Regions from separate parts of the Aquaspirillum soli genome, predicted to be linked through region 3. Evidence: predicted binding sites of a transcription regulator. Region 3 holds the regulator's gene; each other region holds the start of a gene.
The links. The regulator sigma-54, encoded in region 3, starts transcription at its own class of promoters, with help from an activator protein. The targets are predictions, from matches to a motif close to CTGGCACGCTTCATGCTT.

Region 1: a site for sigma-54 is predicted at 2,528-2,545, ahead of glnL (nitrogen regulation protein NR(II)). Genes of this name have one in related genera too.
Region 2: a site for sigma-54 is predicted at 2,791-2,808, ahead of glnK (P-II family nitrogen regulator). Genes of this name have one in related genera too.

Annotation. Positions count from the first base shown of each region.
Region 1 covers NZ_BAAGTM010000009.1:91,084-95,776, forward strand. The annotation lists gene ACYVJG_RS09335 (rhodanese-like domain-containing protein) at 1-148, opposite strand, end outside; gene glnA (glutamate--ammonia ligase) at 548-1,966, shown strand; gene glnL (nitrogen regulation protein NR(II)) at 2,575-3,672, shown strand; gene ntrC (nitrogen regulation protein NR(I)) at 3,669-4,693, shown strand, end outside.
Region 2 covers NZ_BAAGTM010000014.1:12,888-17,580, forward strand. The annotation lists gene ACYVJG_RS10795 (TlyA family RNA methyltransferase) at 1-683, opposite strand, end outside; gene ACYVJG_RS10800 (YifB family Mg chelatase-like AAA ATPase) at 709-2,199, opposite strand; gene ACYVJG_RS10805 (accessory factor UbiK family protein) at 2,204-2,485, opposite strand; gene glnK (P-II family nitrogen regulator) at 2,881-3,219, shown strand; gene ACYVJG_RS10815 (ammonium transporter) at 3,248-4,687, shown strand.
Region 3 covers NZ_BAAGTM010000019.1:29,444-34,136, reverse strand. The annotation lists gene rapZ (RNase adapter RapZ) at 1-119, opposite strand, end outside; gene hprK (HPr(Ser) kinase/phosphatase) at 100-1,056, opposite strand; gene ptsN (PTS IIA-like nitrogen regulatory protein PtsN) at 1,059-1,511, opposite strand; gene hpf (ribosome hibernation-promoting factor, HPF/YfiA family) at 1,660-1,980, opposite strand; gene ACYVJG_RS11890 (RNA polymerase factor sigma-54) at 2,205-3,650, opposite strand; gene lptB (LPS export ABC transporter ATP-binding protein) at 3,665-4,396, opposite strand; gene lptA (lipopolysaccharide transport periplasmic protein LptA) at 4,393-4,693, opposite strand, start outside.

The DNA of each region.
Region 1 (4,693 bases), on a different contig from region 3:
CCGAGCGGACATCCACCAAAACCGCATGTGCTTCAGGCATCGCCAATAAAGCCGCTGCCTCGGTCGGTAATAACAGACCAGCATAGGGCAAGCCCTGTTGTTGTGCACGTTGGGCGGCAGTTTGCAAAAGCGTGTCGAGCTCTGTCATGTCATTCCTCTTTCAATAGTCTTATTGTCGCAAGCGAGGCAACATCGCTTTGCAACACAGCAGGCTTACAATTTTGACTGCAGCCGATTATGTCAAAGAAGCGAAATCACCGCCAATGCTTTCACTGCGCGCCCCATTTTGTGACCTAAAATTGGCAAAAGCACACTATTGGTGCAATTTATTTTGCATTGCACCAAAAATGAGCAAAAACAGCCACCCCAGAAACTGTAACGGCATGGCACAATAGCGTTTCGCGGGCAAAATAGGCTTTTGCTAAGCGATTTTAAGCGGTTTGTTTAGATGGCACGCTTCCTGCTTTAAGAAAACGCGCTAGTGGCAGTAACAAGACCCACCCACAGAAATAAACCGAATCTGCATCTGAATTTTCAGGAGAACACCATGGCGGTTGCTGATGTTTTGAAGATGATCGAAGAAAACGACGTGAAATTCGTTGACCTGCGTTTTACTGATACGCGTGGCAAAGAACAGCACGTTACCATCCCTGCTCACGTCCTCACTGAAGACGCTGAAGAATGGTTCGAACACGGTCACGCGTTTGACGGTTCTTCGATTGCAGGCTGGAAAGGGATCCAAGCTTCCGACATGCTGCTGATGGCCGACCCAGCAACGGCCAATATCGACCCGTTCTTTGACGAACCCACATTGATCATGACATGTGATGTGGTCGATCCTGCTGATGGCAAAGGCTACGACCGTTGCCCACGTTCGATTGCCAAACGCGCTGAAGCCTATCTGAAAGCCTCTGGCTTGGGCGATACCGCTTTCTTTGGCCCAGAACCTGAATTCTTTATTTTCGACAGCGTGACATGGGGCGTGGATATGTCCGGCTGTCACCTCAAGATCGAAGCACAAGAAGCTGCATGGTCTTCTAGCGAGAAATACGAAGGCGGCAACACCGGCCACCGTCCTCGCGTGAAAGGCGGCTACTTCCCAGTGCCTCCAGTCGATTCTTCGCAAGACTTGCGTTCTGCGATGGTGTTGACTTTGGAAGAAATGGGCGTGCCAGTTGAAGTGCACCATCACGAAGTGGCCACCGCAGGTCAGAACGAAATTGGTACCAAATTCAGCACCTTAACTCAACGTGCTGACTGGACCCAAATTCTGAAATATGTGGTACACAACGTGGCACACAGCTATGGCAAAACAGCAACCTTTATGCCTAAGCCTATCGTTGGCGACAACGGCTCGGGTATGCACGTTCACCAATCGATTTGGAAAGACGGCAAAAACTTGTTTGCTGGCGACCAATACGCAGGCCTGTCTGAAACTGCGCTGTACTACATCGGCGGTATCATCAAGCACGCTAAAGCACTGAACGCCATCACCAACCCAGGCACCAACTCCTACAAGCGTTTAGTGCCACACTACGAAGCACCGGTGAAACTGGCCTACTCGGCGAAAAACCGTTCGGCTTCCATCCGTATCCCTCACGTGGCCAGCGAAAAAGCCCGCCGTATCGAGGCACGTTTCCCTGATCCACTGGCCAACCCATACATGTGCTTCGCTGCGCTGTTGATGGCGGGTTTGGATGGTATCCAGAACAAGATTCACCCCGGCGATCCAGCAGACAAAAACCTGTACGATCTGCCACCAGAAGAAGACAAACTGATCCCAACCGTATGTGCTTCGTTGGAAGAAGCACTGGATGCGTTGGACAAAGACCGCGAGTTCTTGACTCGTGGTGGTGTGTTCTCGAACGAATTCATTGACGCTTACATCGAATTGAAGATGCAAGAAGTCAACCTGAACCGTATGACTACCACACCTGTTGAATTTGATCTGTACTACTCGCTGTAATCCTTAGTTCGATCAAATTAAGCTAAAAAAGGCGGTGGCAACACCGCCTTTTTGCATGGGTTTGCATAAAAAACCGTTATGATAGTGGCTAAATCCATTGATTTGAGGGGATATCTGTGTTGCGTCTTTTGTTACTGGGCGGCAGCAGCATGAGGCTAGGTACGCCAGCATGGTTACACAACGTTTATCAGCCCACCCACACCACAATATCTCACCCCTACGCTTTCGATTATCGCGTTCCCTCCGCTTCACCCCGTATCAACACGGCTCATCCCCCACCCTCCCAGATCAGCACCTTCAATCACGCTTGTCTGCCTGTTCAAACAGCATGACACCATCAACAACAGGCCCAACAATACGCGCCGATTGTCCTTAAAGAACAGCCATGCCAAGCAACAAGCATTGCGCCGGTACACCACGATTCGCGGCCATCCACCGCATCAACAGGCGATTGCACACGACATGACTGGATTTGCTTGAATTTAACGCACCAAAACAGTGCAAAAGCTTGCTTCTTTTTTGGACGATACGCGCCGTATCGGGACATCCTCTGGTAAAAAAATGGCCTGCTTATTGCTTTATCGTGTTCGATAAAGGAGCGCACTGCGATGAACGCCCGTCAAGACAACCCGCTAAACCGTCAATTTTGTGGTTTTGAACTGCTCGATACTGCCCTGATTGCTGTCGATCAGGCCGGAGCCCTACGTTATGTCAACCCTGCTGCAGAAAACCTGCTTGCGCTTGGCTGTCGTGAATTACTACGACACCAACTCCACACCCTCTTTGTCGATAGCCGGCGTCTGTTGAATGGCTTAAAAACGGCCATCGGTAACAACGTCAGTTTTACCGAACACGACCTCGAGCTCGACACCTGCCAACAACAACATCTTCATGTGTTGTGCACCATCACCCCTATTGAACATCCGCAGTGTGCTGCGCTGATTGAGCTGCGGCCCGTGGAACAACATTTACGAATTGCCAATGAGGAACGCCTGTTAATCCAACAACAAGCCAACCGTGAGCTAATCCGTAATTTGGCACATGAAATTAAAAACCCTTTGGGTGGGATACGCGGTGCAGCACAATTATTGGCCTTGGAGTTGGCAGAACGACCCGAACTGCGCGAATACCTTGATGTGATTACCCAAGAGGCGTTGCGGCTACAGTCACTCGTTGATCGTTTACTCACCCCTAGCCGCAAACATCAACAAGTCGAGGTCAATATTCATGAAGTGTTAGAACGAGTGCGTAGTGTGGTCTTGGCAGAATATCCGCATGGACTGAGTTTAGAGCGCGACTACGATACCAGTTTGCCACCTCTGCTTGCAGATAAGGAACAATTGATCCAAGTGGTATTAAACATTGTCCGCAATGGCGTACAAGCGATGCACGGGGTGGGTGATATTGTGTTGCGTACCCGTGTCGCACGACAAGTCACTCTTGCCCGCAAACGTTATCAATTGGCATTGCAATTACAGATTATCGATAACGGCCCCGGCATTCCCGCCGAGCTAAAAGACCATATTTTTTATCCGTTGGTCACTGGCCGAGCCGAGGGCACAGGCCTTGGCCTGACATTGGCACAAACCTATGTCCACCAACATCAAGGGGCCATCGACTTTGAGTCACGCCCCGGTTACACCTGTTTTACTGTGTTACTACCTTTTGCCAGCAAACCGAATAACGGGGGAGAAAAAACACCATGACCCATCCTGTTTGGATTATTGATGATGATAAGTCTATACGCTGGGTGCTCGAAAAAGCACTCAGTCGGGCAGGGATTCAATTTGAAAGTTTCAGCAGTGCTGATGACGCCCTCAATGCCATGTACGACCGTGTGCCACGGGTGATCGTCAGCGATATCCGCATGCCCGGCACCGATGGCTTAAAGTTTCTTGCCAAAGTGAAAGGTGAGTATCCAGAGCTGCCGGTGATTGTGATGACCGCTCATTCGGATCTGGATTCAGCCGTCGCCGCCTTTCAGGGCGGGGCTTTTGAGTATTTACCCAAACCCTTTGACATTGATCATGCGGTGCAACTGGTAGAACGCGCTTTAACCGAAGCCAACCGCGCCGGACAAGAGCAAGATGATAGCAGTCCCGCCCAAGTGATTCTGGGTCAGGCACCGGCGATGCAAGATGTGTTCCGCGCCATTGGCCGTTTAGCGCAATCGTCAGTCACGGTGTTGATTACCGGCGAATCGGGCTCGGGCAAAGAATTGGTTGCACATGCTTTGCATCAGCATTCCACCCGCGCTAACCGACCCTTTATCGCCATCAACACCGCTGCCATTCCTCGCGATTTATTAGAAAGCGAGCTGTTCGGCCATGAACGTGGTTCCTTCACCGGCGCCAGCACCCAACGCCGTGGCCGTTTTGAAGAGGCCGAAGGGGGCACACTGTTTTTAGATGAAATCGGTGATATGCCGACCGAGCTACAAACTCGCCTGTTACGGGTGTTGTCTGATGGCCAGTTTTATCGTGTTGGGGGTCATACTCCGATTAAGGCCAATGTACGGGTCATTGCTGCCACCCATCAAAATCTTGAAGAACGGGTCAAAGCAGGTTTATTTCGGGAAGATTTATTTCACCGATTGAATGTGATCCGCCTACGCCTGCCGCCGCTGCGAGAGCGTACGGAAGATATTCCCCTGCTGGCACGCCACTTTTTACAAAAGAGCGCGCAGAGTTTGGGGGTGGAAGCGAAACGCTTATCCGATGCCGCATT
Region 2 (4,693 bases), on a different contig from region 3:
TGCAAACCGTGTTCAGCCGCACATTGTCGGATTTTCTGCTCAACCTGTGGGTATAAATTGGTATTGCGTACAATTCCACCCCCACCCAACCCTTCCCGCCCGACCTCAAATTGAGGTTTCACCAGCAGTAAAGCGATGGCATCAGGGTGCAGCAACCGCGCAATGGCCGGTAGCACTAAGGTTAAGGAAATAAACGATACATCACATACCGCAATGTCAAAGCGTTGACCGCCGTTCGCTGCGATTAACGCCGCCTCGTCAGGGGCTCGTGCATTGACACCTTCAAACAGCGTGACGCGGGGATCGGCCAATAACCGTGCTGCCAGTTGACCATGTCCTACATCAATCCCGACTACCTGTTTGGCACCCTGTTGCAACAAACAATCGGTAAAACCGCCAGTGGAAATACCGACATCTAACGCGGCATAGCCAGTCACAACAAGGCCACAATGCGCCAAGGCACCAGCCAATTTCAAACCGCCCCGCGAGACATAGCGGTCGGCTTCACTGGCTTGCACCACCAGTTCTGCTGTGGCTGGCACTTTACTGCTGGCTTTATCAATCAATTTGTCTGCTGCCTGTCCCACTCTCAGCCAGACCCGCCCTTCATCAATCAAGCGTTGGGCAGCACTGCGGGTAGTCGCCAGCCCTCGTTCTACCAACACCTTATCTGCTCGTTCCATAACCCGGCCTCGTTCAAAGCAGCAATTATAAACGGCGGCGGTATTGGATGGCCTCGGCAAGATGGCGACGGTCGATATCGCGGTGTAACTCCAGATCGGCCAAGGTACGCGCCACGCGTAAAATGCGATGGTAGGCACGAGCCGATAAATCTAATCGTCGCGCTGCATCATTTAAAAACTCACGACAGTTATCGCTTAAAGCGCAATGTTGATCGAGATCGTTGCCGTGTAATTCGCTGTTTGATTTCCCTTGCCGAGTAAGCTGTGATTGCCATGCTTGCTCGACGCGCTGTCGCACCTCTTCACTGCTGCTGCCATTGGCGCGACTGCTGAGGGCTTCTGGTGGCACGCTTGGCACTTCAATGGCCAAATCAATGCGATCTAAGAGCGGGCCAGATAACCGCGCTCGATAACGGCTCACTTGTTCCGGCGTGCAGGTGCAAGCGCGGGTGGCATGTCCTAAATAGCCGCAGGGGCAGGGGTTCATCGCGGCGACTAATTGGAATTGTGCTGGAAATTCTGCTTGGCGGGCTGCGCGTGAAATCAACACTTTGCCAGTTTCTAAAGGTTCGCGCAGCACTTCTAACACGCGGCGGTCAAACTCGGGCAACTCATCTAAAAATAAGACGCCATGATGAGCGAGGCTGATTTCCCCCGGCCGTGGATCGGATCCTCCACCGACTAACGCCGCTGCCGAGATCGAGTGATGGGGCGCACGGAAACTGCGTAAACCAAAGCGTTTCACATCAAAACCGGAGGGGGAGAGCGATTGAATTGCTGCGGCTTCCAGTGCGCTGTGTGCATCGAGTGGCGGCAAAATGCTAGGCAGGCGGCTGGCTAACATCGATTTTCCGGTACCAGGGGGGCCAATTAGCAATAGGCTGTGGCGACCTGCCGCCGCGACTTCGAGGGCACGCCGTGCGGCAAATTGGCCTCGAACATCGGCTAAATCGGGATAGTGCTCACGTTCACCTTGGGCGCAGGCTTGAGCAAATGGCAGCGGTTGATGCCCTGCTAGAAAATCACACACCTGTTTTAAGGTGTCCGCAGCAAACACCGGTGCCTGATCGGCGAGGGCGGCTTCGGCGGCAGATGAACTGGGCAACACCAAACGCCGCTTGGCTTTGGCTGCACCGAACGCAGCAGGAATTGCCCCTCGGATGGGGCGCAGTTCGCCCGTCAATCCCAACTCACCAGCAAATTCACAATCGGCCAAAGGCGTATCGGGTAATTGACCCGAAGCCACCAGAATACCGAGAGCAATCGCTAGGTCAAAGCGCCCAGAGCTTTTGGGTAAATCCGCTGGTGCCAGATTGACCGTGAGTCGAGCCGCAGGGAAATCAAAGCCAGAGGTTTGGATTGCCGCTCGTACCCGATCTCGGCTTTCTCGAACTTCGGTATCTGGCAAACCAACCAAGGTAAACGAAGGCAAACCATTGGCGAGATGCACTTCAACTTGAACAGAGGGGGCGTGAATGCCTGCTTGCGCCCGACTGTGAACCACGGCCAAGCGCATGGGATTACTCCTGAGAGGTCGTCGGCGGGGGATTGGTTGTTGGCTGTGCAGTGGCCAGTTGCGCCTCTAACTCAGCAATGCGTTGTTCTAGACGCGTGAGGGTGGCGCGGGTATGGGCAAGGACTTCTTGTTGTACTTCAAATTCTTCACGGGTCACCAAATCCATTTTGCTAAAAGTGGCGCCCAACATGGCCCGCATATTTTTCTCAACATCTTTCACCGGACTGTTGGCCAGTGTTTCGCTGACCTTCTGGCTAATTTCTTCAAAGAGTTTTTGCGTCAACATGGTTGGCCCTTTCTAACAGGCTGAGAAACAAAGAAAACGAGATACCAGCAAGTGTAGCAAAATTCTTGCTGCATAACTTTTGCAAAATTGCTGGCAGGGACGTATTCGTGTGGCTTGATACGCCAAAGCACAGCGCGGACGTCATGGCGGTAGTGCGCTCAAAGCGCATAATTTCAGCACCTCGCACCAATATAGTGCGTGATAAATGGTCGATGCTGTGATTCGGGGCTTGCTGTTCCGCATGACAAAATGGCACAGCCTTCATCATCAATTAACAAGTCTTTGTTTATTAAGTAATAAATAAACTGGCATGATTCATGCCTAAGGCAAGACAGTCACAAAAGGGGCAGCCCTTACACACAATGTCCATTCGGGTTCACTGCAAGGAGTCAGTCATGAAACTCATCTCTGCCATTATTAAACCTTTCAAATTGGATGAGGTCCGCGAAGCCCTCGCCGCTGTTGGCGTGCAAGGCGTGACCGTTACCGAGGTTAAAGGGTTTGGACGGCAAAAAGGTCATACCGAGCTGTACCGTGGTGCGGAATATGTGGTGGATTTTCTGCCGAAAGTCAAAATTGAGATTGCCATCCGCGATGAGTTGTTAGATCAAGCCTTGGAAGCCATTGAACAAGGGGCGCATACCGGAAAAATCGGCGACGGCAAAATCTTTGTCTTTGAACTCGAACAAGTGGTACGGATCCGCACCGGTGAAACCGGGCCGGATGCCATCTAACAGTTTTGCGAATCAGGGAGAACACAACATGAAAAGATGGCTTATGTCTGCCTTGTTGGCAGGGGCGGTTGGGTTTGCCACCCCCGTCTTTGCCGAGGAAAACACCGCCGCTGCTCCGGTAGCGGCTGCCACTGCCGAAGCCCCTGCGGCGGCAACTGAAGCACCAGCCGCTGTGGCGCCTGAAGCCCCCGCTGCTGCTGTTGCTACACCTGCTGCTGCCCCCGCCGACGCTGCGCCTGCCGCTGAAGCGGCACCACCGGCACCAGAACCAAAATTAGACACCGGTAACACCGCTTGGATGTTGGTTGCGACTGCGTTGGTGTTGTTTATGACCCTCCCCGGCTTGGCTTTGTTCTACGGCGGTATGGTGCGGAAGAAAAACGTGTTAGCCACTCTGATGCAAAGCTTTGCCATTGCTTGTGTGGTGACGGTGTTGTGGTTTGCCTTTGGTTACAGCTTAGCGCTTACCCCAGGGAATGGTTTCATCGGTGGTTTGGATAAAGCATTCTTAAATGGTGTATCGCTGAATGCGCTGTCTGGCACAGCCGGGGCCAATATCCCTGAGTCGGTGTTTGTTGTGTTCCAAATGACCTTTGCCATCATCACATGTGCACTGATTACAGGTGCATTTGCTGAGCGGATGAAATTCTCGTCGATGTTGGTGTTCGTGGTGATCTGGATGTTTGCGGTATATGTCCCTGTGGCGCACTGGGTGTGGGAGCCAACGGGTTGGATGTTTGCTGATGGCGTGTTGGACTTTGCTGGCGGTACTGTGGTGCACATCAACGCCGGTGTAGCGGGTTTGGTGGCAGCCTTTGTTCTCGGCAAACGGGTTGGTTTTGGCCGCGAAGCTATGCCTCCCCACAACTTGGTGTTGACCCTGATTGGTGCTTCGATGTTGTGGGTCGGTTGGTTTGGTTTCAACGCTGGTTCGGCTTTAGAAGCCAATGGCCGCGCAGGGATGGCCATGTTGGTGACACAAATTGCTGCGGGCGCTGCTGCTGTGGCATGGATGTTGGCTGAGTGGGTGGTGAAGAAAAAGCCTTCTCTGTTAGGTATTGCGTCTGGTGCCGTGGCTGGTTTGGTGGCGATCACCCCTGCGGCTGGCTTCGTTGATCCTAAAGGTGCGCTGATTTTAGGTCTGATCGCTGGTGTGGCATGTTACTGGGGTGCGACGGGTCTGAAACACATGCTTGGCTACGATGACTCTTTAGATGCCTTTGGTGTGCACGGTGTTGGCGGTATCTTAGGTTCGATTTTGGTCGGTGTGTTGGCTGTACCTGAAATTGGTGGGGTTGAAGGCAGTGTAGTGACACAAACTGTCGCCACCTTAGCCACAATGGCCTACACCTTGGTAGTGACTTTCGTGATCCTCAAAGGGATTGATATGGTCATGGGTCTGCGTGTGACCGAAGAGGAAGAACGCGAAGGTTTGGATGTGGTGTTACACGGCGAGCGTATCGACTGATTGAAT
Region 3 (4,693 bases):
ATGCGTGCTAAGAAGCCGGTGGGAAGGTTATCCACACAGTAATAGCCAAGGTCTTCCAGCATGTGCAGGGCAACCGACTTACCTGCACCAGATAAACCGCTAATCAGAATCAGCTGCATAGTCTTGTTCACGCATCATACGGGTTTGCCGATCAATAAAATCTCGGGTGCTATCGATGCCACGCAACTGCAAAATATAGTTGCGGACGGCGGCTTCGACGAGCACAGCAAGGTTGCGCCCGGCTGCCACGGGGATAGTGACTCGCCGCACTTTCACGCCAAGAATATCTTGCGTCTCTGATTGAATGTTCAGGCGGTCGAGACCTTGCATCACTTGGTCATTCGCCTTCACCAAATGAATAATCAGCTTGAGCGCTTTTTTCGGGCGTACAGCCGTTTCACCAAACACCGAGCGGATATTTAAAATCCCCAAGCCTCGGACTTCCAGAAAATCTTTTAACATATCTGGACAGCGGGCTTCGAGAGTTTCAGGGCCAATCCGATACAGTTCTACGGCATCATCAGCAACTAGACCATGTCCACGTGAAATCAGTTCCAGTGCCAGCTCGCTTTTCCCCATCGCGCTATCACCAGTAATCAACACCCCAATTTCCAATACATCGAGGAAAACGCCATGCAAGGTTGTCGAAACTGCCAAGATGCGCGCCAGATAAATCCGCATCACATCCATCAGATAAGGCGAGGGCTGGGTTGAGGCCAATAATGGCACCCGATAGCGTTCGCAATATTGCCGTAGTTGTGATGGAACAGGTTCACCATTTGCGACAATCACCGCTGCCATACTGAGCGAAAACAGTTGGTCGAGCATTTGACGGGCATCGTCGGCCGAGAGCCGGTTGAGGTAATCAATTTCAGCAACCCCAAAAACTTGGATTCGATTGGGGTGGATGAGATTGATATGTCCAACTAGAGCAAGGGTTGGCCGCTGTTCATCATTGCTAATTCGGTTGTCAGTTCCCGAGGCACCAGCAACCCAAGCCAAATTCAGTTTTTGACAGTTATCTTGGTATAGCTTGCGAACGGTAATACTGGGCATGGTTAACGTCGTTCTGTGAGGAGCTGATAAGCCGTAGTGGGAGAGTCCGCTGCCAACAGTGCCTCACGTAGCTGGCGACTGCTAAACAGTTGGGCTAATTCGGAGAGGACTTGCAGATGTAAGTCAGTGGCTTGTTCCGGTACTAACAAAACAAATAAGTTTTGCACCGGTTTGCCATCAGGAGCATCGAATGGGATAGGCGTTTTCAAACGCACGAAAGCGCCGGCGGCTTCTTTCAATCCCTTGGCGCGGCCATGTGGAATAGCTACACCTTGTCCTAAACCGGTTGAGCCGAGTTTTTCGCGAGCAAAGAGGCTGTCAAAAACCTCGCTACGGGCAATGCCGTGGCTATTTTCAAACAGAATTCCCACTTGCTCAAAAACCCGCTTTTTGCTTGCCACATCAAGGTCAAGCACGATGTGGTCGCTTGGCAGAATCTTGGCGATAAGGCTCATTACGAACATCCGAATCAGAAAAACTGCTGGATTGTACGCCGGTTTTCAGGGATTGGCAGCGCATAGGCAAAGCGGGAACTCAGAGTTCCCGCTTGTCATGGTGCGGCAGACTAGACCGGCACCTAAGAATTGACCGTTAAATCAGGGCTTACACAGAGGAATCCATCACTGGCCGCTCGGCATGGTGCTCGGTGATTTTTTCTTTGTGTTTCAACACTTGGCGATCAAGTTTGTCCGCCATCGCATCAATGGCAGCGTACATATCGCTGTGGGTGGCTTCGACATGGATATCTTTCCCTTTCAAGTGCAAGCTTGCACCGACTTTCTGATCCAATTTCTCCACCGACAGAATCACGTTCACCGCGATCACGTTATCAACGTGACGAGTGATACGGTCGAGTTTGGACACGATGTAGTCGCGCAGGGCGGGAGTGACCTCAAGATGGTTGCCGCTGATGTTAAGGTTCATGTCCTTTTGCTTTCCAAAAAATGCGTGGCTGTACGCAATGTTTTGTTCCTGTTGCTATAAGCAGCGTAGCAGGCCTGACTTTCCCGACTGCGTCTGGAACCCTTCCAGACACAGCGCCATCGTTACCGAACGGACTTGCCACGGGTAGCGCAGTAATGGTTGCGAGCCATTGGAAGCCGAGACTTCCTTTACCAAATCAATATAAACCTTGGGTATACCGCACACTAGAGTGCTTTACGTTGGTTGGCTGGTGGTAAATGCAAGGCCTCACGATATTTTGCCACCGTACGCCGCGCAACTTGTATCCCTTCACGAGACAGTAACTCGGCCAGTGTATTATCTGACAGCGGCTTTTTCGGGTCTTCTGCCTGTATCAGTTTCTTTAATCTTGCCTTGATCGCCGTGGCAGAGCAACTCTCTCCACTGTCTGTTTCAAGGCCACTACCAAAAAAGTATTTCAATTCAAAGAGTCCACGCGGACACAATAAAAACTTTTGTGAGGTTACGCGAGAAATTGTTGATTCGTGCAAGCCGAGTTCTTCGGCAATTTCTCGTAGCACCAAGGGCAACATCGCTTCTTCGCCATGTTCAAAAAAAGCTTGTTGCCGGATCACAATGGCTTCTGCCACGCGGAGAATGGTGTCAAAACGTTGGCGGATATTACGCACCAGCCAGCGTGCTTCTTGTAGCTGGCCATTTAGGGCATTTCCACTTTCGCGTTGTTGTTTGAGGAGATTGGCGTAGAGGCTGTTGACGCGCAAGCGTGGCATCGCGGCTGAATTAAGACGTGCGACCCATGCTGCGCCTTGTTTTTGAACCACAATATCAGCAGCAACATAACGCGTTTCTTCTCCACCAAAACCCGCGGCAGGGTAAGGATTCAAACTGGCAATGAGCTGCTGCGCGGCTTTCAGGGCGTGGTCATCTTGTCCGGTGAGCTTGCGCAGGCGGGAAAAATCCCTGTTAGCTAACAGATTGAGATGTTGTTGGCTGATTTCAAGAGCTAAATTACGAATCGCTGAATGGGGCTGTGCTTGCAACTGTAAACGCATTGATTCATGCAAATTGCGTGCGCCAACCCCCGCTGGTTCAAATTGTTGCAACAGAGACAGCCCAACTTGTAACTCACCCAGTAGTTCATCCGCTTCGGTGGCGAGTTCTTCTGACAACTCGGCAGCGAGGTGGTCTAGACTGTCTTCTAAATAGCCTTGTTCATTTAAGGCTTCAATGAGCAAGGTGACAATGGCGCGGTCGCGTGCGCTTAAGACATGCTCGGCTAATTGGCTTAACAGATGTTCGCGTAAAGTTGGCTCGTGACACAATCGGCCATGAGGGTCGAAGTCTTCATCTTCATCACGAGGTAAACCACTGCTGTTACCCCAGTCCCCCCCATAATCCAATTCGAGATGTGTCTCGCTCAGATCTTCTTTGGGACTGTCGTGATTGGTGTCTGAGGGTTCGTTGACAGCGTCGTGTGGTGGGTGTGCCGGTTCGATGTCGCTCGGGGCTTCATACTCATCAACTCGTTCCAACATCGGGTTTTGTAACAAGAACTGCTCGATTTCTTGTTGTAACTCAACCGTTGACAGCTGTAACAGACGAATAGACTGTTGTAACTGTGGGGTGAGCGTCAGTTGTTGGCTGAGTTTGAGTTGTAAACTTTGCTTCATCAAGGGCCAGATTCCTAGAGGTGGAAATGCTCGCCTAGATAGACACGGCGGACTTCTTCATTATCAACGAGCTGTTGCGGTAAGCCGGCGGCTAAAACGCTGCCATTGCTGATGATGTAGGCGTGATCACAGATTCGCAGTGTCTCGCGTACATTGTGATCGGTGATCAGGACACCAATGCCACGGCTTTTGAGATAGCTGATGATTTTTTGAATATCAATCACCGCAATCGGATCGACCCCAGCAAACGGTTCATCCAACAAAATAAAGCGTGGTCGTGTCGCGAGGACACGCGCAATTTCAACCCGTCGCCGTTCGCCGCCAGATAAAGACAGCGCACTGTGTTCACGCAGATGGCTGATGTTGAGATCTTCCATCAGTAAATCGAGCTGGGCATGATTGTCTTTGTGGTGGCCGCCGGCAATTTGCAAAATCGCCAAGATATTCTCTTCGACGGTCATTTTGCGAAAAATCGAGGCCTCTTGTGGCAAATAACCAAGGCCAAGACGGGCGCGTTGGTGCATGGCCAAGGTGCTGATGTCGCGATCATCTAAGAAAATATGTCCGGCATCCGCCGCCACCAAACCGACAATCATATAAAAACTGGTGGTTTTTCCAGCCCCATTGGGGCCCAGCAAGCCAACTACCTCACCACTTTTGATGTCTAAAGATACATCCTGCACCACCGTTCGCTTTTTATATGTTTTGCGTAGGTGGCGCACAGAAAGCACACTCTGAGGGGTCATGGCTTACTCTTTGGCTGCAAGATCACGGTAACGCGGCCATTTTTGCCACCGCCATTGACCTGAAAGACTTCGGTTTTGCCGTGATAGGTGATGCTATGGCCGACGGCGCTGTCTTGGCCACGCTTAATACGGGCTTGTTCGACGAGGCGCACCTCTTCGCTGCTGCTGTCGTAATCGATCCGTTTGGCTTGGCCCTCAACCCATTCTGCTGCCTGCCCGTCTTTGGCATCTAGGCGTTGCTTAAAATAAGCAGGGCTACCGACGGCAGTGGCTTGTTGTTGACCATTGCCTTTATCC